4 regions of the Paenibacillus kandeliae genome follow, and region 3 is predicted to be linked to each of the others. Evidence: riboswitches for the same ligand, from Rfam matches in the RefSeq annotation. Region 3 holds a riboswitch; each other region holds the start of a gene.
The links. Region 3 has a riboswitch for thiamine pyrophosphate ahead of ABXR35_RS15035 (ABC transporter substrate-binding protein). Riboswitches for the same ligand answer to the same signal wherever they lie in the genome.

Region 1 (8,157 bases), on a different contig from region 3:
TGCGTAAATAACGGCAGCGCATACCGCATAAATGCCTTGCCACTGTTGCGCTGACGATACCCACGAATCCGATGCGCTGCCTTCATCTGCTTTAATTCGCTCTGAAATAGGGGGATAAAGCGAAAGCCTGCTAGCATGCCGTATGCCCATTTGGGCGACAGTCTGCATTGATGCACCAGACTCATCATCAGTCGATTCAGATCCGTGGTAGAGGTAAAGAGCAGTCCATACGTGACAAATCCGAGCATCCGCAGCCCGATCAGCAGACCGTTACGCAAACTCTCCTCACTCACTCGAAACCACGCCCACTGCCACAACACCTGCTCCCCTTTACCAAATGCCGCTAGCATCCAGAACACCATTACGAAGAATAGCAAATACGGCACCAGTCGGCGCAGCAGATACGACGGTGTCCAGCCGCCCAGCGTCACACCGATCACTACCGCCAACAGCCATAACACCAGCGTCAACACTGGGTCTTTGATGCCCATGAGCGCGAACATGACCAGCAGATGCACGAATAGCTTGCACGACGGATTGAGCGTGGACAGCCATGAACCATTACTTTTCATATGACATGACGCTCCTTCCGCTCCGTATGCAGCTGGTAGCACAGCGGTGGAATGATACTGCTGTCACGCAGCAGATGTGGATGTAGAAACAGCCCCGCTGGCGGTCCATCATACGCGATACCACCGTTGGAGAATAGCAGCACCCGATCTGCATAATCATCCACCAGCTCCATATCATGCGTCACCATGACAATCGTCGTTCCTTGCTGCTGCCGTTCTTGCAGACGATGAACCAGCTCGGCGGATGTACGCGCATCCTGACCGAAGGTTGGTTCATCTAGCAGCAGCAGCTTTTGGTCAAATAACAGCATTGTCGCCACGCTCAACCGACGCTTTTGCCCCAGACTCAGGGTAAATGGATGCTCATCCGCACTATCCTCCAGCCCGAATTCGTGCAATAGCTGCATCGTCTTCTCATCAATCTGCATCTCATCCCAGCCGCGCTGCCTACCGCCAAAGGCGATCTCGTCATACACCATATCCGTCACGAATTGCAGCTCAGGATTTTGGAAAACAAAGCCTGCTTCGTCGTATAAGTCACGATCATACCATTTGCGCAGCTCTTTCCCTTGAAATAGAATGTTGCCAGATAACGCTGGTTCAAGTCGCAGCAGACTTTTGAGAAAGGTACTTTTGCCACTGCCATTTTCGCCGACGATGGCAACCCACTCGCCCGGCTGACAGCTCACATTCAGCTCGTTCATGACCGTACGACGACCGTAGCCGATGTTCAGTCTGTGCGTTTGCAGGATCGGTGCTGTCATCTTGGTCACGTCAGTTTGCCGTGGTTGCGAAAGTGGAGCCTCGCTGGATCGCTTCACGGGATGGGAATCAGCGCTGTTGCTGTTTATTCTAAATTCCAGCTGCCTTGTCAGCTCTAGCGCTAGTGGATGAGCGGGATTGGAACACACGTCTTCCCAGCGGTACGGAAACAAACGCGGCAGCCAGATACCCGCTGCCTCCATCTGCGTTCGGTACTGTGTCATGATCTGTGCAGGTGCACCATCGGCGATCAGTTGTCCGTGTGCATCTAGCAGAATGACTCGATCCATCCATTCCACACAGCCATCCAGTACATGCTCCACCACGATCATTGTGTGACGCTTCTCCTGACCCAGCCCTTCCAGCAGAGCGAAGATGTCACGACGACTGGCAGGATCAAGCTGCGCGGTTGGCTCGTCGAAGAACAGCACCTCCGGCTCCAGCGCCAGCAGACAGGCAAGTGCCAAGCGTTGCTTCATACCGCCAGACAGCGTCTCGATATAGGTATGACGATCCACACGCAGACCAACACGCTGCATCACCTCGTCGATGATATGATCCATCTCGGCACGCGGCACAGAGCGATTTTCCAGACTAAACGCAATTTCCTCATCCACCCTCAGCATACAAAATTGCGAATCCGGGTCCTGAAACATTACGCCGCAGGCAGGCTGACGAAATACATCTCCCGACAACTCCGCCTCCTGATGCTCTGGAATTATACCTGCCAACACCCACAACAGCGTAGACTTACCGCCGCCGCTAGGTCCGAGAATCAATACCTTTTCCCCCTGCATAATATTCACATTCAGCTGATGCAGCACCGGCTGCTCCCGATTGTAAAAGCGTACCGACATGTCCCGGCAACCGACATACAGTTCTTGATCGTCAGGATGCGATGCCATGAGCATTTCCTTTTCTGCGGCGCGATTTCATCATTTCGTACGAGTCCAGCACGCCAGTACGACCGAGTGCCTCGACTACCATCTTGGCAAGCAGACCACCGAGAATGATGCCGCTAATCACCTGAATGCCCAGCGTCAGTAGGAACATGGTGGTTGTGTAATAGCCGAATCCGTTGGCGATCACGCTGTACACCATACTGCCAACCGCTGCCAGCGCACCTGACAGCATCATCGTCCACACATTGAATGTGCGATATCCAAAGATGGCAAAGGCGATCTCTGCACCCAGCCCCTGAAATACGCCGATCAACAGCGCCGACAATCCAAAATGACTACCAGTCAGCATCTCCACCGCCGCTGCCGCCACCTCGGCGATTAGCGCTGCACCCGGCTTGCGAATGATATACGCCACAATCGGGCTGGCGATCACCCAGATGCCGAACATAAAGCCTGCGCCAACCGGACCGACTACTGCCGAGATCGGAATCCATAGCGTCGACCAGCCGAGATAGATCACGCCGCAGGCAACGGATAAAATGACGGTCAGCACAACCTCTTTCATTTTCCAATTCCAGCTCATACGGTTGCCACCTCCAACGATACTGGCCAATCCTGCAAGGTATATGCCATATCCCAGAACATATATTCAAACTGACAGCTCAGTATAAAATGCTGCTTCATCCGCTCACGATGCGCTGGTGTAGTCTGCTCTGCCAGCTCATCCAGCCGCTGACAAAAGCGTGCTGTAATGCTGTCCGTCCGATTGCCATAGAAGTCGATCCATTCGTAAAAGGGATGACTCTGATCCGGCTTCACTTCTTCCCACAGCCGTGCACCAATTTCCCAGTACGTCCATGGACAAGGCAGCAGCACCGCCAAAATATCGCCCAGATCGCCCTCCTGCGCAGCGGTCAGCATATGGCGGATATAATGATGCGCGGCTGGAGCGAGCGGATACCCTTGCAAATCTTCATATGCTACACCTGCCACCTTGCAAAAGTTGTTATGCGGGTGAATCTCGCTGTGCAGCACAAACGAAATCTGCTCGTTAAATACCGCCATATCCTCGCGCCGCTCACACTTAGCAATCGCTGTTCCATAGATGCGCATAAACGCATTCAAATATTCAAAATCCTGCTTCACATAATGCGCCAGCTGCTCCGGCTGCAATGTACCCTCTGCAATGCCCCGCACAAACGGATGATCAAAAATCGCCTCAAAAATCGGATCTGCCGCCTGACGAAGCTCCTGTGAAAAACTCATGATTCATCTCTCCCCTGCCTGAAGTGTGTGAAAGCACCTCCTGACCGGAAAATGGATCGCTATCGACCAATATACGCAAAAAAGCCGCCCCAAATGGAGCGGCAGTATAAACGGCATCAACACATTGATCCCTGCACGGTCTCCACTTTCCTACGCTAGTACGAACTAGATCAGGTTCCAAGGGTCCGGGACAATCCCGTCTCAGCCAGTATATGGCTCCCCTAGTGGTCTTTCGATTATGAGCCCTGCATCAGTGCCTATCGAAGCATCTGATGCAGAACTGTTTAATTGCCTTTTACTCTACACAGCGAGATTCTGTCTGTCAAGCCAATATCCTAGCGATCCGATGTCCATACGCTTATCTTACAAATTGATACGTGTCCTTCGGATACTTATTCCACTCATAAGACACATTGAACTGATTCGATCCATAGCCGATGCCATCTTTACGCAAAATCGTGCCGCCGTTTGGCAGTATTTGATTTTGCGAAGTAGGATCGCCGATCACATCCAGCACGGTGTTCCCACGCTTGAGCACGACACCAGTCAGATTGTAATCGGCTGGCGAATAGATCATTACCTCGTCATTGTAATACGAAGCTGCTGTAATATCGAAAAAGTCATAAAATGTGGAGTTGATTACGATGTAGTTCATCCCTTGCGATGTGCCATCGTACACTAACGGAAGGGTAACGCTGCTGATCGTATTCGTTTGTTTCATCCATTTGTAGAATGTAAGACTGTAATCTTTATTTTTACTTGCAGCGGAGACTGTATTCATCAGCAGCACAATTCGTCCATTGGAGCCCTCTACATATTGCGAGAAGTACATATCCTTGGTTGTGATCGGGTCCTGCTTCACCACGAATACGACAGCGCGTCCATCCGCCCCAATCACCCACTGCATCACAGGTAGCGAAGTGAGCTGTAGCATCGAACCATTCAGCGCTGTAGGACCTGTAAACGTAGAATCTGCTGTACCCATGTACGTTGTGAAGGAGGTCTGTCCTGGGAATAAATCGGACAGATCATAGTCCATCGCATTCATACCATATTTCAGATTCACTGTAATGACTGACGTATTCACCAGCAGTGCATTACGCACATTGAGGGTATATTGAACCGTTCCACCATTCCCATCATCCGCTGTAAGGGTAACAGTTGTCACGCCGCTAATCGTGCCTGCTTTGAGCGTGAGGGTATTGCCGTTGACCGACGCATTTGCCACATCCGTATTGCTGGAAGTCAACGTATAGGTCAGTGCGTCTCCATCCTCATCATTGAACAGTTGACTCAGATCGTAATCACGGTCGTTTGTTACACCTGGCGTTAGTATCTGCTCCGAGATGGAAGCAGCAACGGTCGGTGCATGATTGATTTTGACAACCTGCAAGGCAAAGGAGGAGCTATTGCGGCGACCGTATTGATCATATACGTCAAACGTAACGGTCGTATCTCCAATCTGCATCGGTGTCAGCAGGATACGCGCCTGTTTGGCAGATACGGTTGCTATCGAATGATCATACGTATCGGCGGTAACACTGATCGAATCTAGATCGATATTTTGCAAATACGGCATCAAGCCAAACCATACCGGTGGCTTGTTCAAATTGACAATTTGCTGTGGAATGAATGAGATCGAAGCTTCTTCCAGTACCGTTACTGGAATATCGGTAGTAATCTCACCGCCGCGTCCATCGCGTGCATAAACCTTGATCGATGTCATGCCTGCTATGCCCGGCGTTACGCTAAGCATGCTGGCATGTACCGAAGTGTGGACCGCATACACATCCAACGATACCGCTTCATAGGTTAGTACATCCTCATCTGGATCGGAGAACAGCTTCGACAGATCCACATCGGTTGCCGAGCGTCCGACAATCAGAGTCAATGCTTGCGATGTATCTGCAACTACCGGACTGCGGTTCGGTGCGGGCAATACGGTAACAAGCAATTCAACTACCATTTCACCACTGCGCCCATCCTTTGCCGTAATCGCAATCGTTGTGGTTCCTTCCTTCACTGCATGAACGGACAGTTGCGTACCGCTGAGTGTTGCACTAGCAGTGCCAGCAGCCACTGAAGCAGCAGATAATTGGAGCGGATCGCCATCGGGATCGGTAAATATACCGCTCAGGTCGACCGTTTCATCGTCTCCGCGCACCGTTACCGTTACTGGCAACAAGGGAGTAGCAACGGGCTTACGGTTCGGAACGGGCAATACCTCGATCTGAAATGTCATCGTCGATTGTCCAAGCGTACCGTCATCGGTTACGGCATGATCCTTTGCTGTTACCGTTACTTTCGCTTTGCCTACCTGCAAAGGGTCAAGCTGTAGCGTACCGTTATTGTTCAGCGTTGGCTTCGCTACATTCGGCTGATCAACGATGACGCTGTACGTCAATGCTCCCTGCTCAGGATCAGTAAAATAATCACTCAATGTCAACGATACGCCAGGCTGCTCCAAGGTAAGCGTCTGATCTGACGCATTAGTGACGATTGGATTGCCATTTACAGTTACCTTAAATGTCGTGTTGGAGCGTTTTCCTTTACCATCATTGGCAGCAACCGTAATGGTCGCTGTTCCAGCGGATAGGAAGCTGACGGACAGCTCGCCGCCATTTATCGATGGTTTGGCAATCAGCGATTTGGATGAGGATGCCGAGTAAGTCAGCGTATCTCCATCGGGATCGCTAAAATACCGATTCAGATCAATGATTCGATCTGCACGTTTCTCAGTAGCAGCCATCTCTTGAAACGAACTTGTCAAAACTGGCGCCCGGTTGCTAGAGCCGGACGAACTGGAGCTTGTCGGTCCTGTCGTTGTGCCTGGCGAACCAGTTGTCGTCGACAGCCCTGTCACATTGCTGCTCGCTACGCCGTTTGACAAGGACAGATTGCTCACCTGCGTCGTAGAGCTTACATTTACCAGTGCTGACGGATGGGTCACCTGCAAGGTTTGTACCGTGCCTGTTGTATTTAGCGCCAGTGATCCCGAACCGCTCACAGTCAGCTGCGAAATAGAGCTGTTTCCAGTTAACTGAGTCGCTTGGCTACTGCTCACATTGAGATTCTTGACATTTCCTTGCAGTTGTACACTACTTGCACCGTTCGTGACATTCACAAGCGGAAGGGTCGAGCCAGTCTCGATATTGGCATTTGTATTCACATTGACGGTAGATACAACCGAGTTCGCATCCATAACCACATGAACATCCTGCTTGCTCACATTCACATCGTTCAGCACTGCACTGTTGAATACAACGGTGTTATCATCTCCACCTTTGACATTGGTTGTGCCTTCCACCTGAAGCCCTTCCGAATAAAAGTCATTCGCCACACGTTCGGTAATCGTTAGATTGCCCTGAATATGTGCGTGTAGCACAGACATATAATCGCCAGCTATTGTCATATCTCCATAAATGACCGTATCTCCTGCATCCAGCTTCACATTGCCACTGAATTCCGCAGCATCGGCTACAGCTGGCTGACCAGACGCATTCAGATGCAAGGAGCGAATCGCGGTGATGGTGCGTCCATTCGTGTCAAAGGTCAGCTGCGCTCCCTTCAATGCTGCTGCATTCTTTTCATTCAGCAGACCTTGTACATCCTGCCCCAATCCGTAGCTGATTCCGTTGATCTGTACCTGCTGATTCGATACGGCTTGCAGTGCAGACATGCGCTGCTGTGGAAACAGTGCCGACAATAATAGACTTGCCGCATCTACACGATTCACAGCCGCTTTCGGCTGTAGCTTGCCACTATATTCGCTCAATAGCTCATGCTGAGAAGCGGCAATTAGCGAAGGAGCCGCCCATGCACTTGCTCCGCTCCATAGATCAGGCAGTGTTGTACTCGTATCCACTTCCAAATCCGTGTGTGAAACACGCACAGTCAGTGCGACCAATTCCTGCACTGTTACCGAATCCTGCGGGCGGAAGCGTCCGTCGCGATCTCCCTGCATCAATCCTGCCTGCTTCACTGCCTCGATGGCAGACAAGCTCCATGCTGATGCCGTAACGTCGCGGAATGAGGAGGTTGGCTGTGCTGTCACAGGTAGGTTCAGTGCTTGAACGAGTAAGGATGCCAGCTCCTGACGACTCAATGCTGCCTGCGGACGAAACTGTCCATCCGGCGAGCCCTGAATCAATCCGACCGCAAACGCGCGATGCAGCTGCTCTTGTTGTGCGGCGGATAGTGCGCCAATATCGGTGAGCATTTGCGCCGAGGATTGCATACTCTGTTGTGCAGACGGAGCTGCCTGTACGACTGCCGGAATAGGTAATGACGGCATCGCAACCAATAATGCCGCAGCCACTTTCAGCGCAATGGTTTTATTTTTTTTCATGAACCGATCCTACCTTTCTCTTTTCCGAAAATGGGATATGTCGATGATACAGATGCAAAAGCTACGCATAACGCTTATGGCTGTGCCGGTTCATAGACACCCAGATCCGTATCGTCTGCGCCGGAAGTAATCGTCCACTCGGAGGTGGTAAAGCTAGCAGGATTGCCTGCGGTACGTGCTTGTCTGCGAAGCATTTGATCGGATGAGAAGGTAGCAATATCCATCAGCTGATTTTTGTAATATAGCTTGAGTGTAACCGGTTCTTCTACATCGCTCAGCTCAAGGTCACCATAATAGACATCACCTT
Region 2 (8,157 bases), on a different contig from region 3:
TCGTGGTCAGACTCAGGGTTAATGCTAAGGACAGCTTGCCCGGTTGACTGCTGCCTAGCGGCACAACGTCCAATACTTTGGCATACAGCTGTTCACCATGACGCGCAATCTCCATCATTTCTGGGGCTACGCCCTGCCGCATCATCTGCTCATTGAGCAAAGACTGCATATCCTGCTGCGATACCTGACCGTTGCGATCTAGACCGACCTGCGATGGATGCTTGGCAGACACCAGTAGTGGAATAACGCTGCCCGGCTGGAATTGCGGAATTGATGTTTGTGGGATGACGGCTTTGAACGATGCTGGGTATGGCTGTTGTCCACGTCGTGTGACCATTACTTCAATCTGTAGCTGTGGCTGTTCATTGATATACGTACCCGTTTGCTGTACCTGACGAATTAGACCAACTGCCGATTCGCCAGATTTGACTGTCCGCAGACTGAACACCGTGCTTAGAATAGACGGGATAAATACCAATGCAAACCCGATATAGATTAATGGTCGGTACCACGCTGTATCTATAATAGAAGAGATGTCTCCGCCAGTGAAGTTGGCATACATCGGCAGGAACAGGACTGCCAATAAGCATAGTATACCCGTTGTTGTCAGAATTTTAATCATTATTGATTCCTCATTTCACAGTTGAATTTGATTGTTCGTCGTTGCAATGGAGGGTATCCTTCCTTTACTCAGTCAAGCAGTCCCATATACATAAATGAAGTGGGATACGCAGGATGCGTGCCGAGACCGATCACATCGCCGGGACGTGGGATTTGCATTTTGGAAACGAGTGTCTCCATCGTATGGGAATAGCGAGCACCGTTATTTTCGATGACTTGCAGTGTTAACACAACGATAGGATCAAAATTGACCAGTTTGCCGGTATCTTGGACGGATACGACAGTTGCCATCGCTGTAATGGCTGCTTGACCGGACGATGCGACTTGCATCTGTTTGGCGGCTTCCAATCCGGCATTCATGTGCTGACGGTGTTCTTTGGGAACTAGCCCTTTGATCAACATGCCACTCAAGCCTTTGTTCAACGCTTGATCTGCCTGCTGCAATCGGTCGGTGGATTCTGATTTCTTTTTGAAAAATTTCATCATGGATGACACGCTCCTTGAAGTGGAATTATGATTTGCTCAAGCATAAGAAGAGAGATGAAAAGCTGCTGTATACATGGATTCATATGGCTTACTTTTATTATAAAAAGAGCCTTCGACGGCTACAATACGTTTGGGAACATACAAAAAAGCAGGCAAAATGCCTGCTTGAGTACGTCGAAATGTATACTATTGGCGTTGAATGGACGCTTTTCTACAAATAAATGGTGCGATTTGGTCATTTAGATGAGAGAACATAGCATATATATTGCTACTTTCAGTCAACATGCGGGTTGTTCAAGGAACATATTTTGCTCATTTTGTCTTCCTCCGTCAAGCGTGACGCAGCAAATACACAAGCTTGCGATAATACAGCGCTGCATCCTTGTACCGCCGCTGTTCCTCCGCGCCTGTAGCTAATCCTTCATATAGCACGCCCAGACGATCCTGCTGCCGCATCTGTTCAAAATATGGCAAGCATTGCAGCGCCTGTTCTACAAACGACTCATTTTCCCCCATAGATAACGACAGCTGACTTTCATAAAAGAGCAGCGCCATCTGCTGATCCGTCGTCAACATGTAGGCGCGCAGCCGATCTAGCAGATTCACCAGCTTGCTCCATTCCTTGCGACTCCAAGCGATTTCGCAATCATAGATGAGCAGCATCGGCTCCCACTGCTGTTGAATGTCTTCCGGCTGCATCTGCACCATACTCCGAAAGCGAACCAGCTCCTGCTCTGCCTGCGACAGCTCTCCACTACGGGTCAGTATCACGATGCGATTGTTCATGATCGTACTCAGCATATCACTCTGGTGCTGCGCATGCACGAGATGTGCCTCCGCCATTGCCAGTGCGGTCAATGCCTCCTGCGTCCATTCCATGGAATAGCAATAGCCGCTATACAGCACATATAAACCGGATAAACGATAGAACATGCGTTGTTCATAGATGTGTAATGTAATCTTTTCAAAAGAATGTTTGGCTTGCTCCAATTGCCGAGTATGTATATATGCTTCCACACGAATGTGCTGCGCGGTCAACCACAATTCGCTTCCCTGTTCCAATAACGGTAGCCATATGTCCAATTGATGCAACACATCATAATATTGACCTAGCGCGCGAAAATTCTGGATTTTATAAAAGAGAAGCGCTTGCTGAAGCGGTGCTGGCAAATGGAGCGTATCGGGACGCCCAAACTGCTCCAGATAAATGTTCAAATACGACTGATGTAGATAATGATACGCATCCTGATCATTGAACTGCTGATAGTAAGTCGCCTTCATTAGCGCGGTCGTTAGCTCAATCGTTAGCGCAGGATGTCGATCCGGTAGCTCGTTTACACTCTGCTCGGTAATGGACGATGCCTGCGCTGTCAGCATATTCAAAATCCGCTCGGCTTGTTCTAGAATCGGCTGCTCGGTATTGTCGGTCTGTGCAATATATTCCGTCTCCACGCCAAGCCGCTGAGCGATGGCTTCCGCCAGATCATCAGGCAATGGATAGCGACCAGCGAGGATATTAGAAAAGTGCGCCTGTGTCACCAATCCGTCGGTCAGCTCTTTGCGGGACATCTGCTTCTTGTCGCAGAGGTATTGTATTCGTTCCTTTAACATACAAGGTTGCTCCTTCCGACATCGCGTGAGTCTGTGCTCCTGTGTGGATGGTTTTATGCTTTTGTCTAATAGAACGAGCCGGCAGTACGCTACTGCAAGTGCATCAACTGCGGCTCTAGCAGACACAAGAGATTTTCAATCCCATTATAGGCAAATGCACACAGCAACTCAAATGATGCGGAACCACCTTCCACCGCTAATTGTCGGAGCGGCTTTCAGGAAGGCAAGTGCTCCTTTATCACTTTTTTCAAATGACGTGCTGCTGTCGACGGTTCATTCGCCGCAGCAATAGCAGAGATAACAGCTACTCCATCTGCACCGTCCGTCAGTACTGGCGCGGCATTCTGGTCATGAATTCCACCGATGCCGACCAGTGGGATATTCAACCCAGAGCGACGCAATTGCTGAATGACTTCTGTACCGCGCACTGGCTGCGCATCGTCTTTGGATGTGGTTGGATAGATCGGACCGATGCCAAGATAGTCGGCTCCCGCAGCGATAGCACGGCTAGCTTCGGTGAGCGAATGAGCGGATACGCCAACGATTTTGTCAGGACCGAGACGATGACGAATCCATGCTGCAGGATCGTCATCCTGCCCTACATGCAGCCCATCCGCATCCAGCTCCAACGCTAGCTCTAGATCGTCATTCACGATAAATGGCACCTGATGTTGTCGGCAAATCTTCTGCAAGCGTCGTGCCAACTCTACATATGCCGAACCTTGCAGCGCCTGTGTCCCCTTTTCCCGATATTGAAATATAGTAATCCCGCCAGCAATTGCCTGTTCCAACACATGCTCTGGCGATTGGCTGCAATTCATACTGCCCATCACAAGGTAGAGCGGCAAACGCTCACGTATCCAATCCATACGTGCTGCTGTGCCTGTGGAGGGGATAGCGATGCCAAAATAGGAGGGAGTGATCGTCGGCGATTGGCTTGGTACTGGATCCCTTTGTGTAGGCGTATCATTGGCAGTTATGTTCCGATGTGCATGTGGTTCGCCTGTTGGCGACGCGAGATGATCGTTCGCTTCATGAGAAGATGGTTGCTGACTCATCGCAAAGCACCCCTTTTTCGATAAGCAAAATGATTGGTTGGTCCGTGTACCGAGCCGATGCCAAGCCCGTCTTCAATCGCTGCGTGTACGAAGGCTTTGGCGGTTTGTACGGCTTCCAGTAATCCGCTGCCTTTGGCAAGTTCGGCAGTCATAGCTGCTGAATAGGTGCAGCCGGTTCCGTGGGTGTGCGGAGTGTTCACACGCGGACGCTCTACATAATGGAAGTGTGTGCCGTCGAATAGTACATCCACTGCCTGCGTAGTGGATGTATCATGCCCGCCCTTGATCACCGCGGCGCGAGCACCCATCTGTACAAGCTGCCGTGCCGCCTGTTCACGCTCGCTCAGTGTACGTATCGTATTGCCGGTCAATAGCTCCGCCTCGGGTACATTGGGCGTAATAACTGCTGCCAATGGCAACAGCTCCTGAATCAGCGCTTGGATCGCCTGTTGTTGCAGCAGCACCGAGCCGCCTTTTGCCACCATGACTGGGTCAATGATCAGCTTGCTCCATTGATACTGTCGTACCGCTGTTGCCACTTCGCGAATAATCTCGGCGCTGAACAGCATGCCGGTCTTTACCGCATCCGGTTGTAGATCATCCCCGATGGAATGCAGCTGAGTAATCACGCCCTCACGCTCGACGGGATATACGCCCTGCACACCGGCAGTATTTTGCGCGGTCACCGCAGTCAGCACGGACATGCCATACACGCCTAGCTCTTGAAAGGTTTTCAAATCTGCCTGAATCCCTGCCCCGCCGCCGCTATCCGAGCCAGCAATCGTTAATGCCTGATATATACGCATCCTATGCTCCCCTTTCTGTTCCATCTATGGAATGTAGCTGAGACATACGCGCCCGCTGCTGTACTTGCTCTGGCGTAACCGTATTTAATGCGTTCAACAGTTCCATCTGAAAACTGCCTGTTCCGCGCTGTCCAGCATTCTCCGCCGCCAGCTCCGCAGCTACGCCGTAAACAGTCAACGCTTCAACCGATGCTTGCAGCCATTGCATCCGACTGCCATCCGTCACCGCAGCAAAAGCAGCCACCACCGAGCTAAGCAGGCAGCCTGCGCCCGTCACTTGTGTCAGTAGCGGATGACCGTTGGCAATGCTGTATACCTGTTCCCCGTCCGTCACTAGATCCTCTGCACCTGTAATCACTACGATGCAGTTCAACTGACGCGCCGCACGGGTCGCAAGCTGTACTCGATCCCCATCTCCACCGCCTGCATCCACACCTTTGATCTGCCATGCTTCTCCGACAACGTTTGCCACCTCCGCCACATTGCCGCGGAGTATATCAACGCGTACCTCTTCGGTGATCTGCTGTGCAGAAGCAGTACGATATGGCGTTGCTCCCGCACCTACTGGGTCGAATACGACGGGTACACCCGCATGATTCGCCGCTTTGCCCGCCAGTAGAATCGACTGTACCACATAGGGATCAAGCGTCCCGATATTCAGCATGACTGCCCCCGCCATCGCTGCCACATCCTCCACTTCCTCATGTGCAAATGCCATAAATGGCGAAGCGCCTAGTGCCAGCAATCCATTCGCAGTAAAGTTCGTAACGACAACATTGGTAATATTGTGAACAAGCGGCTGACGCTCCCGTACCGTTCGCAAAAAAGACATGATCGTTCCTCCTTCAAATGTTTTACAATGAAAATAAACGCAAAAAAACCCACCGTGTTCTCCGAGGAGACAGGTGGGTCGTATCCTTTCACCAGAAACCGCCATCTCTTGATGCCAATGGCTGCCTATTGCATGAACGAATCGATGTTCCACTTCCCTCCGCTGGTATCATCCAGATCAGGTTCCAAGGGTCCAGAATCATCTTCCGTCTCAGCCGTTAGGCTCCCCTAGTGAAATGTATAGGATATGCAGTTTTACTTAGTTCGTGTGACAGTTGTTGCACGTTTACCATATCATGCTCATGCGCATTTGGCAAAGTGAGCGTGCCTATCACTAGCAGCTGAGATGCTCAGATCATCCAGTGCTGCCACTGCGTCTGTGCGGCTTCGCGCTCGGCAAGCCATTGACGCGTATGATCCAGCAGCTCGCGCCGATGTGGACCAGAAGAATACGTATGATCCGCTTGGAAAATAATCTGCTTATCGCAGCGACCCTCCGTGCGCGTCCAAAACTCCTTTTGGTATAGGAACGAATAATCAACCGGAATCACATCATCGCCCGTACCATGTACGACTAGCACATCGCCTGTAAAGCGGCGCGCTTCCTGAAATGGTTGAAAATTGCCTAGCGATTCAAAATAAACCGGTGTAAATGTATAGCTCTGATGATCTGCTTCCCCTTCGATCACCGCCTGCTCATACGTTTCGCGACCGACAATTTTGACAATATCGTTAAATGGATGACCAACCGCCGACCAGAGCACCAGATGATTGACGCGGCGATCACGAACCGCAGTCAGCAGCGCTACCGCGCCACCCAGACTATGACCCAGCAGCGTTACACGCGTAGGATCAATATCATTGCAGTTGACGACATAATCCAATACGGTACGCGTCTGCTCCACCATGGACTCAATACCCTGCTGCCCATATTGACCGCCGCTCTCGCCGCAACCGGCATAGTCGAAACGAACAACCATGTATCCGTCTGATGCCAGCTCACGCGCACTGTTTACAAACAGCCGATCTGTACCGATGCGACTGCCGATAAACCCATGACAGATCACAACTAGCGGTGTTCGCCCTTTCCCCTTGCCTTCCGCTTTGTGCTCCTGCGCAGGGTAATGGATGCTAGCTGCCAGATCTACATCATGATGACGAATCGTAATATTCCGTTCCATGGTAATTCCTCCTTGTCTGTATGGTTGCTATAGGGGCTGGGCTTGCTCAGCGTCCCGTATCTTTTCGTCTGTATTACCTCTATCACCCTATACCCTATACTCTGCTGTCTTCCTGAAAGCGCAAGAATACGAGTTTTTATTTAAAATTAAATAATTCCGATAAGTTTAGTGAGTTTTATTCTTAGTTCCTATAATATCATTCTGCCGAGTGAATTGTCAATCTAGCGAAAGTGTGGCAAAATAGTGATTTCCGGGTTCTAAATCTATGTGGGTACGAAGGGCTGCAAGCGCTCTACCTGCGATGTGTCCATCGGCATTCGTATGTGCCAATCTGATATGACCGATAGGCGTAATTCCGGGTAATAGTGAATATACATATCCTGCATAACAGGTATGATCCGCATATGATTCCATGAGGTTCGCCTTTGGATGACAGGCGGTTTCAATATCATGAAACGATTGAGAAATGGAGGAACAGCTATGAGTACAGTGCGTCATTTGGTTAAAGACATCAATGTGATCCGGGATCAACTCAATCAGGAGAATCTAAACTATTACGATGATGTGATCGTGTATGTTCGTGATGCTCGGATCGAGCGCCAGTCCGGCGAGGAGCTGCTGCTGGAAATGGGACAGCATCTGCTGGATGCGCAGAAACGGAAGCAGAGCGCGGTACAGCTGTTCGGCAAGGACTCCGACACATATGCCACTCAGCTGATCGAGAATTTGCCGGAACGCCGGCAGCTCAGCAAACCGATGTATTATGTGATGATCGTATGGATTGCGCTGACATGGGTATTTCTACTACAAGCACTTGCTGGCTTTTTCAAAATCAATGTCAGCGGCACCGGTGTCGTTGGCGAGATCAGTCTATCGACACTCGTACTGGTTGCCGCCGGTGCCATCGTGCTGGTCGAACTGGTTACGCGTGTAGCCAATCAGCCTGTAGAAAAGAGCGATCTGGATCGTCCGCGTATGCAAATCAACGCTCGCTCGGTACTCACGTACGTGGTGGTTCTGGTAGTGATCATCGTGGTCGGCAACTACCTGCGTCATGTGATGCCCGTCGTGATCATTTCGCCGTGGCTAAGCCTTGTATTGTGCATAATCGGTATTCTGGGGCAAAAGTTTATCTTTATGCGCCGCTGACAAAGCATCCATCCTAAGAAATGAACAAAGGGCATCTTGTCGCAACATCGCGGCAGGATGCCCTTTTGATTGTGCGCGTGCGTTAGAATATCATCCGTACATCCTACAAAACTGCAACCTGTCGCTAGGATCACTCGTCGGTAAAGGTGAAGGATTACGCCAATCCTAGGCTGGATATATGCCAGCTTGGTCATCCTTTTTCGCTTTGACGTACGATTCAGGCAGTGCCAGTTCCGTCATTCGGTGTCAATTTTGTTCCATTCACTGAGCGGGAATGTGGTTATATAACGAGAGATCATTCTCTTATCGGAGCACGCTGTGCGCTGCCGCAAATCACAATCATCAAAGGAGCTGTCATTATGAGAAAAACAAGTCTTTTGCTTGCCAGCCTAATGCTGATCGCCATTCTGTCCG
Region 3 (8,157 bases):
TCATCGCCGTTTTGAGTCAGCTCCAGATCAATGATACCGAGGTGGTCACCCCAGAAGCCTGGCTCTACGGATGGAACACCGTTGATTGTACCTTTTTCCAGATCAACGCCTGTTTTACCGGCAAAATCGCTGCTCGGGAATACTTTGTGTGCATGACCAAACATGATCGCGTCGATGTCAGGTACTTTGCTCAGGTACAATACCGAGTTTTCCATTAGCTCGGTTTGTGGAATATCTTCAAAGCCGGAGTGAGGGACAGCAATAATGATGTCCGCGCCTTCCGCTTTCATTTGCGGGATAAATTTGTTGGCGGTTTCTACGATATCCTTCACGACTACTTTGCCGTTCAGGTTCGCGCTGTCCCACTGCATAATTTGCGGTGGTACGAAGCCGATCACGCCCACTTTCAGATCATGGGTAGCACCGCTCTCGTCGGTTACTTTTTTGTCGAGAATCAGGTATGGGGTAAAGTAGTTTTTCTCGCCTTTGCCTGTGCCGTCATCGACATAGATATTGGCGTTCACATAAGGGAAGTTCGCGCCTTTGACCGCTTTGGCAAGGAAATCGAGACCATAGTTGAACTCATGGTTACCGTAGTTACCTGCATCGTAGCCGAATTGGTTCATCGCTTTGTAGACCGGATGCACTTCACCGTCTTTGAGCGGGTTGATCTTCGCCATATAATCGCCCAGCGGTGTGCCTTGCAGCAGATCGCCGTTGTCGATCAGAACGCTGTTCTTCGCTTCATCACGTGCAGCCTTGATCAGCGTTGCTGTCTTCGCATAACCGTACTCGTCCGTCGGTTTGTCGGAATAATAGTCATAGTTGACTACGTTCGTATGAATGTCCGTCGTTTCCATCAGTCGAATCTTCACTACCGCGTTGCCTGTTGCGTCCGCTGCGAATACCGGAATCGCCGTAACGGCAAACAGCTGTAATGCCACAAATGCGCTAACCGCATTGCGAATCGTCTTTTTCCCCAGTTTCAAAATACAAAACCCCTCCCACATAAATTGAGCACGGGTATAGGCTTGATATATCGCTTTCAACAACGGTCGGTAATGCGCGGTTCAGCCGGAGCCGAGTTATGTATGAACCAGAATGAATAGGAAGTCTCTTCCCATTAAGTATTGACCGATGGTAAAATGAAAGTCGACGCAAGACCGTATGCCCTGTTACATGATAGCATTGTATACTATTGATTGACATAATTGAAGTATAATTTAAGCTTTTTTTAATGTTTTTGTAAAAATTAAACGCAAATCGTTGTTAATGTATCATATGTTGTCATAAAACCTGCTATATTGCTCTATATTTTATCCAAATCAATAATCACATCTACGTTGATTTACTGATCGAGCATTCGTATATGTAGCACAAATCCCCTTTTCCACCATGATATTCCTGCCTTATATGCGTCTCCTTTCCTATATCAAGCGAAAAGAGACGCTTTATTTTACATAAAATACAAGCGAAATTGCATCTGCTTCCAGCTCTGTTCCCCCTGCTGGACGGGATACACAATCTCCGCCCGCTGACCATACTGCACCAGCTGCGGCTGTGGCGCCTGCGCATCCACCTGAATGATCAGACCCGGTAACTGCCAGCGATCTGCTGTGATCTGCATTTGCTGCAGGTTCGCTCCTTCAATCTCAAAGACCAGCTCTATCGGTACATTGGCATCCAAGTGAGCCACAATATCCAGATTCCGCGCCTCTGTCTCCACCTGAAATGCCATCCCGCGCAGATGCGTATTCCAACTCTGTCCTACCTCGCGCCGTACCATGCGCAGCGAATATCGCTGTCCCTGCTCATCCAACCAATGTGCGGTCGCATGGTGCATCTGCCCATTCGTATTGTAGCTACCCGTCATTCCCCCGATCATCAGCCGCGGTGATAGCCATGCCTTCGCTGTACACACATGTCGGTTATGCCCCGGCAGATCACGCTCGCACAGCTCCTTAAATTGACGATATGCGAAACGCTCCTCTTGCGTCTGTCGCAGCTGATGCAGCACAGCTTTCGGTACATCCACCCCCACTAGCGCGATAAGTAGATCATGACTCGTCTCGCAATTGATGCCCGTCAGATGATGATGCGATTCCCCAAGCGCCAGATAGAGCAGCACACCGATGGAGCTGTGACCAGTAATCTCATTCTCATAGCTGCGTGCAAACGGTCCGCATATATTTTCCATAGTAGGGCTGTAAAATTCGCCAATATCCTCCCACAGCCCGTGCTCTAGCTGTAATCCGATCATGCGAAACGAATCACTCCGTCCGTACTTCCTCCACATACCCAGCACGGTCAGATCAACGCCATAATACGTACTAGAATTAAACTCCGCAAAGGAATGCAGCTCCATATAATCGTTCAGCAGTGCCGCAGCACCCTGCTCTACATGATTGATCCAGTCTAGCCGCTCATAGCGATGACCGTAATAATGGGCGATAAACAGGTGCATTAACTCGATATTCGTATTGGTCGGGATGGATTGCGAAATATATCGCTCTAGCGAGGTTGTTACTGCACGCTGCATCGCCTCATCCATTCGTGCCACCTGCTCCACAGGCAACCAATCTTCAAAATGCTCCAAAATGACCGCAAAAGTACATGCAATAAACTCGCGCCAATTCGGATCAAAGCTCTCCCATACGCGTGGAAATACCTCATCGATAGCCCGTCGAAATCCCGCCTCTATATCCGAACGTCCCTCTAGCTGGGCATACTGCACAAACCGGCGGTACACTTCAGCAAGCGCATCTTGCTGAGCATATCCATACCCCGGTGAAAAGGTTCCCCAAGCGGTATGCCCAGATGGCGGTGCTTGTAGCTCTGGTGCTGCCCGGAACGTACCTTCATAAATCTCACCTCGCTCGGTCAGCTGCGTATCCAGCACACAGTCGATGATACGGCTCGCCCTCTGAATGTCTTCTTCCTCACCACGCAGCAGTAAACCAAGCGCATAGTGACCACTTTCGCGTGTATCGTGATGCTCTCCTTCACCCCAGACCATGCCTACCTGCTGATCATATCGTCTGTCCAGCTCTTGCATCGCTTGCCGGATCAAAAACTGCTTATCCGGCGATAAGGCATGTATGTTGTTGCTCCCTTTTGTCATCTCACGGATCATCCTTTCGCAGCTTGCCAGTATGTATTGTTCACAGTATGATGCTCCCTTCATGCGTGTGCAATAAACTTGTTTTCAGTCATAAACCGCAGCGTAATGCCATGACGGTTGCCTCCTTGCAGCCCTTGCGGTTGTGCCTATCTTGATGCGCACAACAAAAAACGCCCTATCGGCAAAAAGCTGCCAATCGGCGTTTGATTTCAAGATCCTGCCACCAGAGATAGCGGCGGTAGAATCAGCAATTTTTATTCCATTCATGAGCCGTCTCCTTCCCTTTACGCTGCTTGCATTGCAAATAAGAATCCAGAATGCGATCCAGCTGCTCGGACTGGTCGATGACCCGGTGATCTCGGATACCGTGCTCGGCTGCCATCTGGTTTAGAATGCGGCGCTCCTGCTCAATTTGCTGCTCAATCTTTTCCAGGTCCAAGGAAAACACCTCCCGTAAAATATCCCTTCCAACCTGCACAGTCTATCTAGTTACGGGCATAGTTTCCTTCGTTATCTCCCGCTATAGTATGGTTTGATTTGCGAACGAATGCTGCTTCCTCTATAGGTGTTCTATATATCTTAGTCGTTTATATTAAATTGTTAGTATTATATTGGTTATACCTTAATTTCGTGTTATGTTTCAAGTTCCTACAGTACCTATTTTATCCTTATTTTGGAAACAAAAAATGACAAAAAATCCGGTTTGGAATTTTGTATTTCACGATAGAAATTTACAAAATTCGTCACCGGATTTTACGAATGCCCATTACGACGGGGATTCACCTGTGTAACAAAATACGACAGACGTACCTATCTCATGTCGTAGACTCAGGCGCAACCGGCAGGATTAGCCCTGCCAGGTTTGTTTGTTGCCGTCCTGATCGGTATATTCGATGGTTTGTGGTTTAATATCCAGCACTACATAATCTGGATCATCTGGTCCTGAGAACCATTGCGTAAAGTTGTCCTTCCAGACCCGTTGCTTCAGCTCTGCATTGTCGGATACGGTAGCTGTAGCTTGCACTTCAACTACTTCATTGTTGCCGCCTTTTTCGTAACCGAGCAACAGGTAGCAATTCGGGTTTTGCTCTAGTTCTTCGACTTTATGGGTTTTGCGGTCCGTTGCCAGATGGATATTCAGTCCTTCATTGTAAAGCGCCATATAACGAACTTTAGGCTTGTTGTCCTCTACCGTACCAAATGCACAAAACGGATTGTTGGACAGGGCTTTGACGATTGCTTGTTCTTCGGTGGATGTACTCATAATCAAGCTCCTTTCGCGTATCGGGACATAGTTATTTGGCTCTTGCAGATACTGCTCCTATCACGGACATTTATCCTGATCGCTCAGGTTCATTCGTCCTATGACAACGGATATATACAAATGTTATCCGTTTATGGTTAAAAAAATACTTCCTTTCATACATACCCGGTGTAGCTGGCAGTGAACCTGTTACACCTTGTTTTTGAAAATGGACTTGTCGAATGCCACCGTCTCTGGAAAGGTCATCTCCATCTCTATCTCACAGGAATACTTGTTCAGCAGCGGAAGGATACATGCCGCCAGTTACCCATGCGCGTGCTTAGTATATTCGTTACTGTGCTCGCGGCTGACCTGCTGGACAGTTATCCGCGGCTCGTCTATAATTACAGCTAGAAAAAGCGCATAAATATCTAGGGGAGCTGGGGAGCCGGCTGAGAGTGTATGTCCATCATACAGACCCTTATACCTGATCTGGATAATGCCAGCGTAGGAAGTGAAGCATGCCATGTATGTCTACTCCATATATGCACCTATGTCGTCCCAGTCCGGGGCGCTTTTTTTATATTTTAAGCAGGATTTATAGAGGGGAGTCTTACCGAAACATGATGACATTACGCAAAAAAGCAGGTCTGTTGATCCTACTGACTCTACTGCTGATCATGACTGCCTGCGGACAACGCAGCAGCGATAGTCAGAATAGCAGTGGCAGCACAGACAACGGAACAGCGCTAAAAGATGTACAGGTTGTACTGGATTGGACGCCAAATACGAACCATACCGGTCTGTATGTCGCTCAGGAGATGGGCTATTACAAGGATGCTGGTTTGAATGTGAAGATTATCCAGCCTGGTCAAGGCGGTGCGGATACAATGGTTGCCTCTGGTCAGGTGCCGTTTGGCATTAGCTATCAGGAGAGCGTGACACAGGCGCGTGTGCAGGATGTGCCGCTCGTATCCATCGCAGCTGTCATTCAGCATAATACGTCTGGCTTTGCTGCTCCGGTGGATCGCGGCATCAAGTCGCCTAAGGATATGGAAGGCAAATCCTATGGCGCATGGGGTTCTCCGGTTGAGGAAGCAGTGATGAAATCGATCATGGACACTGACGGTGGTGATGTCAGCAAGGTGAAAAGTGTCAATATCGGTGATGCCGATTATTTTACAGCTGTAAAAAAAGGAATTGATTTTGCATGGATCTTCTACGGCTGGACAGGGATCGAAGCCGAGCTGCGCGGCGAGCCACTGGATATGCTGTATGTGAAGGACTACTCGCCCAATCTCGACTACTACACCCCAGTGATCGTAACGAACGAAAATGAAATCAAAAACGATCCTGAATTGGTCAAAGCGTTCCTATCCGCTACAGCCAAAGGCTATGAGTACGCCATTGCTAATCCTGACAAGGCTGCCGATATTCTGATCAAGGCGGTTCCCGATCTTGATCCAGAGCTAGTCAAAGCAAGCCAGAAATGGCTGTCGCCACGCTATCAGGATGACGCTTCCCAATGGGGTCTGCAAAAAGAATCCGTCTGGACCGGCTATGCCGACTGGATGTACAAACAGAAGCTGCTCGACCAGCCGCTGGATGCCAGCAAAGCATTTACCAATGACTTCTTACCGTCTGCTTCGGCAACGACCGAGCAAAGCACTACATCCAAATAATAAGGAGGAAGATTCCATGTCCAAAACATTGCTCAGTATTCAGGTTATTCCCAAAACACAACCCGGCGAAGATTCCTACGACTATGTGGATGCCGCGATTGAAGTGATTCAGTCCTCCGGTGTGCAATATGAAGTACATCCACTCGAAACGACGATGGAAGGCGAATTGGAGGAGTTGCTGGACATCGTGCGCCGGATGCACGAAGCACTCGTCGAGAAGGGCAGCCCCAGCATCATTTCCCAGATCAAAATTGCCCATAATCCAACCGGCATCAGCATGGACGGTCTGACGGAGAAATACCGCGCATGACGGTACGTGAATGGTGGAAAGGCATATGGCCGCCCTTAGGGGCGGTCGTTTTGTTACTGTTGCTCTGGCAAGCAGCGACGTCGCTGTTTGGTATTGAAGATTGGATTCTGCCTGCTCCGCTACAAATTGCACACGAAGCGGAGAATAGCTATGATCGGCTGCTCGGTCATACGTGGGCGACGCTCAAGCTGACTTTATCGGGCTTTGCCATCGGTACGGCAACAGGGCTTATCGTAGCAGGCGTGCTGCATTATATTCCATTTCTGCGGCGTGCCTTATATCCGCTGCTTATTTTAAGTCAAAATATTCCGATTATTGCGCTTGGACCGCTGCTTATTATCTGGTTCGGCTTTGGCATGTTGTCCAAACTGATCGTTATTGTGCTGGTGTGCTTTTTCCCCATTACGGTTGCCGCGCTGGGCGGATTAGCCGGTACGGATCGCACCATGCTAAACTATATGCAAATGATCGGCGCTTCTCGCAGTCAGATCTTCTGGAAATTGGAATTGCCATACAGTCTGCCTGCCGTCTTTTCGGGATTACGCATCGCTGCGACGTATAGCATTATGGGCGCGATTATCGCGGAATGGATCAGTAGTGATCAAGGGTTAGGCTATTATATGCTGCTGCAAAAGTCTGCTTTCCGTACCGATCGAATGTTTGTCGCCATTATGATTGTGGTGCTGCTCAGTCTGCTCATGTTCTCCATCATTGTTCTGCTGGAGAGATGGTGCATCCGCTGGCAACGACCGCAGGAGCAGGGAGGAAATGAGCGTGGATAACGACAATATACTGAACGCAGGTCAACCGAATTCCATCCCTATGTCAAAGCGCGACGTTCCATCAGCCAGTGTAACGACAGCACATTCATCCTCTTCCGCCTTTTTAGAATTACAAGGTATCGGCAAGTCGTTTGGCAAAGGCGGCAATCGGTTACATGTGCTGGATAACATCTCGTTATCAGTACAGGAAGGCGAATTTGTCTCTATTATCGGTCCATCCGGCTCCGGTAAAAGTACCTTGCTGCAAATGATCGGCGGTGTGATGCTGCCAGATCATGGCGAAATTGTGCTGGATGGACAGCCTATCACCGGACAGCGTGGCAAAGCAGGCTATATGCCGCAGCAGCCCGCTCTGCTGCCGTGGCGCAATATCGAGGATAATGTAGTACTTGCACGCGAAGTGGCAGGCATGTCGCGCCGCGAATCGCTGGAGCAGGCACGGCGCTGGCTGGAGCGCGCTGGACTGGGTGAGTTCCGCAACGCCTATCCGCATACATTGTCCGGCGGTATGCAGCAGCGTGCTGCCTTTGTTCGCGCCTTGCTCGGTCCGCAGTCGCTGCTCTGTCTGGATGAACCGTTCAGCGCACTGGATGCCTTTACCCGCAGCGATATGCAGGCATGGCTATTACGAATATGGGAAGAAACGCGGCGGTCGGTCGTCTTTATTACGCATCATATTGAAGAAGCCCTGCTGCTATCCGATACGATCTACGTGTTATCTGCACGACCAGCGCATGTGCTAGAAAAGGTGACCGTGCCTTTTGCCAGACCGCGGCGTGAGGAGCTGGTAGATACGCCGGAATTTGTCGCCTTGCGGCGCCGACTGACCGATCTGCTACGTGCGGAGGTGAGCAGCCGATGAAATGGATCGACACGCATATTCATCTGGATCAATACAGCGACACTGATATTCGTACGATGATTCGCGAATTGCCGCGTTATGGTGTAGCGCAGCTGATCGCCGTTTCGATGAATCGGGAATCCTGTATGCGTACGGAACAGCTAGCACGACAATATCC
Region 4 (8,157 bases), on a different contig from region 3:
GAACCATTTATTGTAGTAGGCGTTGAAGTAAACACGAAAATCCGTACTCAAGAATATGCACCATTCGGTAGCCGCTTTGATGCCTACACCACTTGCTTTGCCGAGGAGATCATTCCTTATATTGAAGGAAAGTATCCAGTGCGCGCATCGGCTGATGAGCGCATTCTCGCTGGCGACTCGCTTGGCGGCAGTGTATCCATGCATCTTGCCCTTCGCTATCCACAGCTGTTCCAACGCATTATCAGCCTGTCTGGTGCTTATTACGAGCAAAGCCAACAGTTGATTGCTGCTGAAAGCAACCTATCCGCTCTCGACGTATACATGATCGTCGGTTTGCAGGAAACGGATTTTGAAAGTGATACAGGTATATACGACTTTGTACAGCTCAATCGTGATACACGTGATTTGCTGCTAGAGCGCGGTGCCACCGTACGCTACGCCGAAAAAGATGGCAAGCATTTGTGGGGCTTCTGGCAAAAAGAATTACCGGATGCGCTCAAATATTTCCTCAAGGAAGTGTAACAGAGTGGCACATTCCATACTCCCTTTTGCATGAATACATCTAACCATGACTGGTTTTCGTGTCAGGTAGAGATATACATCCATAGACATGGCGATGCCCTTTCTGCGCACCATCATCCAGCCGCAGCGTTTCTGTCGCTGCGGCTTTTCGCTACACACTAGGCAACTGAGCTTGATACGTCTGCTTAAAAAATAGTCAGTCACTATAGATCTCCAGCTTGAGGTGCATGGAGCAGCAGATCACGCTACCTTCTTACAATTATAGGAACTGTCTCTTGCACTCATTGGGACTGTCATGGACAACTCTTAACTTATTACATTTAAAATTGGGAATTCAAACGGCATTTCTCAATGTTTACGCTTACATTTCAAATCGTGAAATGATTCTATCTGTTTACCTTGCTAGACAATAGACGCAGTAAACAGGCAATCTCCCCAAACTCTATTGTATCGGTGCATGTAAAAGTTGCGCAACTGTAATTTTCAATTTAGAGTTACATATATAGGAACGGGATTGCCGTAAACTGCCGCTGTTCTATCGTCGGCACATCATTATGTATAGAAAGAGGGAGATTTCATGGCTGCAACACGCGCTCTTATTTTCTCAGGCGGTCTGTTACACCCTGATTTTTTGAAGGAAATCCGTGAAGATGATTTTGTGATCGGAGCTGATCGGGGAGCCTTATTTCTTGTAGAACACGGGATTCGACCGCATCTAGCGATTGGTGATTTTGATTCTTTGCAAGATCCGCATATTCAGCTGGAGCAAATTCGTGAACATTCCGACGAGGTGATCGTATTCGATCCCATCGACAAAAACTGGTCGGATACCGAAGCCGCGTTCGAAGCCGCCATGCAGCGTCATATTTCAAATATGGTGATCTTTGGCGCACTTGGTACACGTTTTGACCATACGATGGCTAACATACAGTTATTGGTACGGGCTTTGCAGCATCAGGTGCATTGCGTGATTCAGGATATGAACAACTACATATCGTTGACGTCCACCTCCTCCATCGTGCACAAGCTGGAATACCCGTATGTATCGCTGCTACCGATTACTTCTGAGGTAACGGGTATTTATCTAGAAGGATTTCAGTATCCGTTGGAAAATGCTACGCTACGCATGGGACAATCGCTGGGGATCAGCAATCATCTGGCAGCCGAGCAAGGTAAGGTGACCATCGAAGGTGGTCTGTTGATGATCATTCAAAGCCGAGATTAAACGAAGGTAACGCTTCGCTATTGTTATACGTAAGTACAATAAATCGCAACTATTCTTCTATGAAAAAGAGATGTAAGTCATTGTGACTTACATCTCTTTTTTCGCTATTATTCCACTGTTTTTCAAAATAGCCGAATAACCTGCTCAAATTATCATTAAAATTTTAGCTGCTGTTGATGGAAAATGTAGCCGATTCGCTCCATATCTACCTGCTCAGCGACAAATATCATTCGTATTTAACCAAAATAACGGTGATATATCGTTCGTGCTTCGGCAATATCTTTTGTACCATGCACCATCACCCTACCATCCTGAAAGACGACCATTCGTCTCCCCTCATGCAGTGTCATCGACAACAGAAATGGATTTACGGTCACGTCATGCTCTGACTGCCCTCTCAAGCGACGAGCCGTCTGTGGGAGATCAAGCTGTTGTCGCTGTGCGGGACGAATCTGTACCGTATCGCGTCCGCATAACACTTCACTTTTACTCTGTCCTTCATGACTTAAATGCGGATAGGTCGGATGCTCTCCACATGATGGACAGCCGGTACGACGAGCACTATTCATTTTGATCGAAACCTGCTCATTGCGCCACAAATCAAATGACAATAGTGTTCCCCGCAACTGCTCGCTATGCCCACTGAGCAGCTTTAACGCTTCGGTGGTTTGATGGGCAACAACCATTTGCACAGCTGGTGGAATAATACCCGACGTATCACAAGTATCCCCGCCAAGCGGTGCCGATTCCATCAAGCATTGTAGACACGGCGTTACACCAGGAACAATGGTAAAGGTAATTCCGTAACTTCCCACACAACCGCCATAAATCCACGGAATACGGTGCTTTTGCGAAATGTCATTGATCAGCAGACGAGTCTCAAAATTGTCGGTCGCATCCATAATCAGATCAACGCCGTCCACCCATTCCTCGATCTCATCCGCTGTCACATCAGCGATATGTGCTTCAATCTGTACCGTGGAGTTGATCTGTCGAAGACGATCACGAGCCGCAATCGCTTTAGGGACACGATGTGCAGCATCCTGCTCGGTAAATAGCTGCTGACGCTGCAAATTGCTCCACTCCACATAATCGCGGTCAGCAATGATCACGCGTCCTACACCCGCACGTACCAATGTCTCGGCAGAGCTGGAACCCAGTGCGCCAGCACCAATAATGAGCACGGTTGATTGCAGCAATTGCTGCTGACCTTCCCGTCCAAGTGGTGTAAACAACTCCTGCCGTGAGTAACGTTGATGTGTATCAGCCACAGGTGAGGATACTGGCGGCTCGATATCCTGTTCTTGTTCCTGTTGTCTTTGTTCATCGGATTCTGCCTGATAGAGGGCTGCGGCAGCCTTTTGCTGCTCGTCCTCTACTGTATGCTCCAGTAGATCGTGAGCAACTTCCTGCTTGTCTTCCACTATGCGCTCCGATAGATCCGATGCAGCTTGCGGATTGTCCTTCGCTATATGCTGTGGTAGATCGGATTCAGCTTGTTGACGCTCATCCTGTTGATCCAATGAAGCAGCAGACTGCTGCATATTTCGTTTATCGTCTCGACTCAAGTCGTAATCATCCCTTCTGCAGGGCTGCTTGCCACTGCGTACTGCCGTACCGGAATCATGCCTGCTTCTCTGCCCAATCGACCAGCTTCCACAGCCAATCGCATGGCATTTGCCATACGTACCGGATCAGTTGCACCAGATACCGCTGTATTGAGCAGTACGGCATCAGCACCCAGCTCCATCGCACGCGCTGCATCGCCAGGGGAACGAATACCCGCATCCACGATCACAGGCACAGTCGCATCGCCAATAATCCATTCCAACGAAGACGGATTGAGAATCCCGCGTCCAGAGCCAATCGGTGATGCTCCTGGCATGACAGCATGTACACCGAGCTGTTGCAGCCTTTTTGCCAGCATATAATCATCAGAAATGTATGGCAGTACCGTAAACCCATCCGCCAGCAAGATTTCGCAGGCTTTAAACGTTTCCAACGGGTCTGGTAAAATCAATGCGTCATTGCCGATGACTTCAACCTTTATCATATCACACAATCCAGATGCTCTGGCGAGACGGGCGATACGCACCGCTTCTTCCGCTGTGTGAGCACCCGCAGTATTGGGCAGTAGCTTGTACCTTTTCAAATCTAACCGTTCCAAAATATTCGGTTCATCTGGTCGTTCCAAATTCAAACGTCGGACGGCAAAGGTTAATACTTCTGTGCCTGAAGCTTCTACTGCCTGCGTCTGTATATCCAGATTGCTAAATTTACCAGTGCCTAGCAATAGGCGGGATGAGAATTGATGCTGTCCAATATTCAACATATTAGCCACCTCCTACAAAATGTACAATCTCCAGCTTATCGCCTGCTTCTAACTGAGCCTGCCCATGATCCTGCTTTTGCAAAATCTGTTCATTATGCTCGACAATGACCATCTTCTCCTGCAATTGTAGAATGGTTAGCAATTGCTGTACGGTGCCTGGCGATTCGGTAAATGTTCGTGTATTCCCATTAATAATCAACTCCATAGCCATGTCTTCCTTTCGTTGGCGATTTTTAGTTTGCCCTATATTTGTTCATGATGTAGCAATAGGAACAGATGGAGTGTTCATGTCTTTTAAAGAATGCAAGGCACGCTCGGGATGGAAGCAGCTTGGAATGGCAGCATTGCCACGTCCAGCTATACCATCTGCCATCCATTTCGCTGTTCCAGCAGCGAGCAGAATTCCATTGCGATAATGTCCAGAGGCGATCCATAATCTGGGCATCTGCGGAACAGCACCGAGATATGGCAATTCGTCCGGTGTTCCGGGTCGTACACCCGCCCAGCAGCGTAATAATTCACCCTCGGCAAGTCGTGGGATATAACGCTGACCTTTCATCAACAACTCCATCACTGCTCCCGCTGTAAAGGTTGTATCTCGCTGCCCCGGTTTGCTGGTAGCTCCAACCCAAATGCGATGACCATGCTTTGGAATCAAGTACACCTGCTCACCATAAACCGTATGGTGCAGCCAAGGTGTAGGTGTACGCAGTTCAATCAGTTCCCCTTTAACTGGGATAAAAGGTAAACGCCAGTGTTCCGCCGTTAATAGTCGCGCTGTACCTAGACCAGAAGCCAATACTACATGCTCGCCATATAATACAGCGTCATCGGTCACTACACCACGCACCATACCTTGGTGTCCCGGTTCACGCAGCAACCGAATCACATCATGATCCCGATACATTGCTACTCCTGTAGAAATGGCGGCTCCGACCAGCGCTTCTGTCAGTAGTCGCGGAATAAGCTGCATCTCATGACGGTTATACATCATGCCTCGATCTGCCCGTATATACGGCTCGACTACAGCCAAACGTTGAGAATCCCACCATTCCAATTCTTGCTGCTGACTGGTTTCACTGTATACATCACTCTCTGAATAGGCGCTACTTATATGCTCAGAATTGGATGAAGTAGTGGCTGCATGTTCAATTGGTAAAAGAAATCCTTCACTGCGAAGCCCAATATCGATTCCGGTGCAATCATGCAACCGCTGTGCCAATGCTGGATAGAGTGAACGACTGCTTAATGCAAGCCGCTGTAAATCAGGATGGGCAAAATGCTCAGATGATGCTGCCAGCATTCCTCCCGCCGCACCAGAAGCTCCTGCTGCTGGATGTTGCTTTTCTACTATGGCGACGCTTGCTCCACGACTTTGGCATTCCAGTGCAATGGCTGCACCAATGGCACCTGCACCAACAACGATCACATCGTACTTCCCTTTATTTCGCATGGATGTCACTCCCTCCGCTGGTATGGGTATCGAATGAAACAGGTGGCTGTATAAGTTCGGCTTGTACAGTCCCTATATGTTGAATAGCAGCTACATATTGCTGAACGCTCTCCAACGGAGAGTGAGCAGTAAATATAGAGGACATCACTGCTATACCAGCCACTCCGGCGCTACGTAGCTCGGCAATATGCTGTGGCTGAATGCCGCCAATGGCAATAACCGGAATATGCAATGCTGAGCAGACCTGTGCCAGTTCCTCTATACCGCGCGGCTCCATCCCCAATTTGGAGTTAGTAGCGTAAATATGACCGAATATGGCGTAATGACAGCCTTCCTGCTCAGCTTCTACTGCACGTTGAGCACTGTGGACAGAACGACCGATGATCATTGACGATGGTTCATTAGGACCCGCTGATAACGCACCAACGCTCAGGACGCGATCACTACGATCACTGGAATTATTATAGGTCGGCATGGGTGCAAACTCTGGCATATGTACACCTTTGATACCCAATTCCACAACCAACTCTGGATGATTGTTCACCATGATCTTAGACGCAGGTATTCCTCGTAGCAACATCTGCTGCACGGTCTGCCGAATGTGCTGCTGTGTCCAGCTTTTTTCACGAATATGGATAGCTGTAACATGAGGATGAATAAGCGAGCTGATATGGATGATATCTTGCTGCGATAATGTTCCGGGTGTAACTACATGCAGCTGCATTGTGTCACCTTCTTTGTATCATTCGTTTGTATGAGTAATGGATCGTAGGCGCTGAGTAAGACAAATGTTACGCAAAAAAGCCACTTTCCTATTGGAAAGTGGCTGTTTATTTTATCATTATATAATAAACAGGGTCTACATAGAGATACACCTACACATTCAGTGATCTGTCTGCTGCCCAGAGCAATACCAGATGAATGAGGTGAAATAGAAAAAGTCATTCCATGTAGCAGCTTCTCTACACATCATTTGTATGATTGAATGGAATCATCGTGATCATCATTTGATACACTCATGATCTGGTACATCCATGATCTAATACATGATAACAACGCACCATATAATAGATGATAATGCACTCTATTCCTACCATACTTGATGCTATATAAAGCACGGAATACTTATTTATTTTTCTCATATCGTGTATGCTCTTCCACTTCCCTACGCTGGTATGATCCAGATCAGGTCCAAAGGGTTCGTCAGCAGTTCGCTGTCATCTCAGCCTCTATAGGCTCCCCTAGTGCATATGGATATGCAATTGTCGTTTCAAACATTTTCATCTTAGCAAACCTATTTCAATAAAGCAAATATAAATATAACATCTACCTTTATCAATCGGCTTGCGGCTTAGTTCATGTCATATAGTTGCTTATTTATGTAAATGCACCATCGGTGCATTTTATATTCTGTACTTATGCTTTATCGGCGTACACTTGGCGTGCGGATCACACAATATCGGCTATCATTCCATCAGACGGGAGAATATACAAGAGAGGGCATCTTCAATGCTAGATGACGAATTCGATGAATCGTGGAACGCTCGCCTGCCAGTACTGCTTGCTGCGGCAAAGCTGCATTTTCCTGCTGTTCCAATTGTTCCAACATACCAGAGGTCAGCAAAAAGGATTGTCTGAAAAATTGACCTAGCTGTTGCTCCGGCCAATCCAGAACCAAACGATTACGCATAAAGGATAACAAACGCTGCACATTCCAAGCATCCTGTAGCGGCTGGCAATGATTTAGTGTATACAACTGACGCTGCAATCCAAAGCGACGGCTGATTTCGGTCTCCGTCAGCTTGCCTTTCGGCTGATAGGCACCAATGACTGGCATCCACGATGAGCGCCATTCCCAGTCCGCGTACAACGGATTGGCAAAGAAGTTATGCAGAGATTCCCGATTCTGTCCCAAATTCACTACAACTAGATCCGCCAGTTGCAGCAAGGGAAGCTTATCTGCACCACAACCAGCATCCATCAGCACCAGATCATAATGCTGACTTGCCGCCTGAAATAGATTTTTCCAAAATACCGGATTGCGATTGGCATCATGATGTCCGTACTTGGTTCCTGCTAACAAATGAAGACGATCACGTACAAGTGGAACCATATTATCCGTTACATTGCTTGCATTTAAAATGCCCGATTGCTGTAAATAATGTAGACGATCAATGCCCGGTCCGTTCTTCCAGATGTCTGCTGCTGTCTGGCTCAAATCGGCACTTAATCCATATTCCACACCTTGTCCACGTTCATCGTTATGGCAGAGAAGCAGACGTGCTCTGTATTGCAATGCAGCTGTAATAGCTGTAATAACTGTATGCGCAGACGTTTTGCCTTGTCCATTGTCTGGACTCCAAAACATAACCGTCGTCATATTCACTCCCCCTTATCTCCCTGGCTATCCGTGGGATCATAAGCAGTCGGTTTATGATCCTGTTTGTGCGTTCGTGTGTATACAGGCAGCAGACTGACAGCACATCAGGGCGCAACCGACAACAATATGCCGGTGCAAATGTTCCTTGTAACATGGCGATTCATAATCGCAGCCCTGAAACGGTGGCTGTACAATGTTTGCGGATGGCCCGTATCCATTAACCTTTGCTACGAATAGAGAGTGAA

Region 1: it holds a riboswitch for thiamine pyrophosphate, as region 3 does, so the genes downstream of both, tenA (thiaminase II) here and ABXR35_RS15035 (ABC transporter substrate-binding protein) in region 3, are expected to answer to the same signal.
Region 2: it holds a riboswitch for thiamine pyrophosphate, as region 3 does, so the genes downstream of both, thiM (hydroxyethylthiazole kinase) here and ABXR35_RS15035 (ABC transporter substrate-binding protein) in region 3, are expected to answer to the same signal.
Region 4: it holds a riboswitch for thiamine pyrophosphate, as region 3 does, so the genes downstream of both, ABXR35_RS09135 (thiamine phosphate synthase) here and ABXR35_RS15035 (ABC transporter substrate-binding protein) in region 3, are expected to answer to the same signal.

The regions. Positions count from the first base shown of each region.
Region 1 is NZ_JBFDUZ010000005.1:105,526-113,682, forward strand. Features, by position in the region: gene ABXR35_RS20550 (energy-coupling factor transporter transmembrane component T family protein) at 1-572, opposite strand, end outside; gene ABXR35_RS20555 (ABC transporter ATP-binding protein) at 569-2,239, opposite strand; gene ABXR35_RS20560 (ECF transporter S component) at 2,223-2,819, opposite strand; gene tenA (thiaminase II) at 2,816-3,502, opposite strand; TPP riboswitch at 3,633-3,735, opposite strand; gene ABXR35_RS20570 (S-layer homology domain-containing protein) at 3,861-7,850, opposite strand; gene ABXR35_RS20575 (S-layer homology domain-containing protein) at 7,925-8,157, opposite strand, start outside.
Region 2 is NZ_JBFDUZ010000003.1:442,460-450,616, forward strand. Features, by position in the region: gene ABXR35_RS18285 (hypothetical protein) at 1-622, opposite strand, end outside; gene ABXR35_RS18290 (hypothetical protein) at 691-1,107, opposite strand; gene ABXR35_RS18295 (helix-turn-helix domain-containing protein) at 1,438-2,718, opposite strand; gene thiE (thiamine phosphate synthase) at 2,934-3,587, opposite strand; gene thiD (bifunctional hydroxymethylpyrimidine kinase/phosphomethylpyrimidine kinase) at 3,773-4,582, opposite strand; gene thiM (hydroxyethylthiazole kinase) at 4,584-5,414, opposite strand; TPP riboswitch at 5,552-5,653, opposite strand; gene ABXR35_RS18315 (alpha/beta hydrolase) at 5,764-6,594, opposite strand; gene ABXR35_RS18320 (DUF1129 family protein) at 7,075-7,743, shown strand; gene ABXR35_RS18325 (nuclear transport factor 2 family protein) at 8,103-8,157, shown strand, end outside.
Region 3 is NZ_JBFDUZ010000002.1:286,342-294,498, reverse strand. Features, by position in the region: gene ABXR35_RS15060 (bifunctional 2',3'-cyclic-nucleotide 2'-phosphodiesterase/3'-nucleotidase) at 1-989, opposite strand, end outside; gene ABXR35_RS15055 (DUF8769 domain-containing protein) at 1,457-3,121, opposite strand; gene ABXR35_RS15050 (hypothetical protein) at 3,206-3,388, opposite strand; gene ABXR35_RS15045 (Spo0E family sporulation regulatory protein-aspartic acid phosphatase) at 3,366-3,560, opposite strand; gene ABXR35_RS15040 (pyridoxamine 5'-phosphate oxidase family protein) at 3,969-4,385, opposite strand; TPP riboswitch at 4,788-4,896, shown strand; gene ABXR35_RS15035 (ABC transporter substrate-binding protein) at 4,991-6,046, shown strand; gene ABXR35_RS15030 (thiamine-binding protein) at 6,063-6,356, shown strand; gene ABXR35_RS15025 (ABC transporter permease) at 6,353-7,138, shown strand; gene ABXR35_RS15020 (ABC transporter ATP-binding protein) at 7,179-8,000, shown strand; gene ABXR35_RS15015 (TatD family hydrolase) at 7,997-8,157, shown strand, end outside.
Region 4 is NZ_JBFDUZ010000001.1:2,142,594-2,150,750, forward strand. Features, by position in the region: gene ABXR35_RS09105 (alpha/beta hydrolase) at 1-522, shown strand, start outside; gene ABXR35_RS09110 (thiamine diphosphokinase) at 1,100-1,747, shown strand; gene ABXR35_RS09115 (MoeB/ThiF family adenylyltransferase) at 1,984-3,315, opposite strand; gene ABXR35_RS09120 (thiazole synthase) at 3,312-4,079, opposite strand; gene thiS (sulfur carrier protein ThiS) at 4,081-4,284, opposite strand; gene thiO (glycine oxidase ThiO) at 4,333-5,532, opposite strand; gene ABXR35_RS09135 (thiamine phosphate synthase) at 5,522-6,256, opposite strand; TPP riboswitch at 6,678-6,785, opposite strand; gene ABXR35_RS09140 (hypothetical protein) at 7,007-7,912, opposite strand.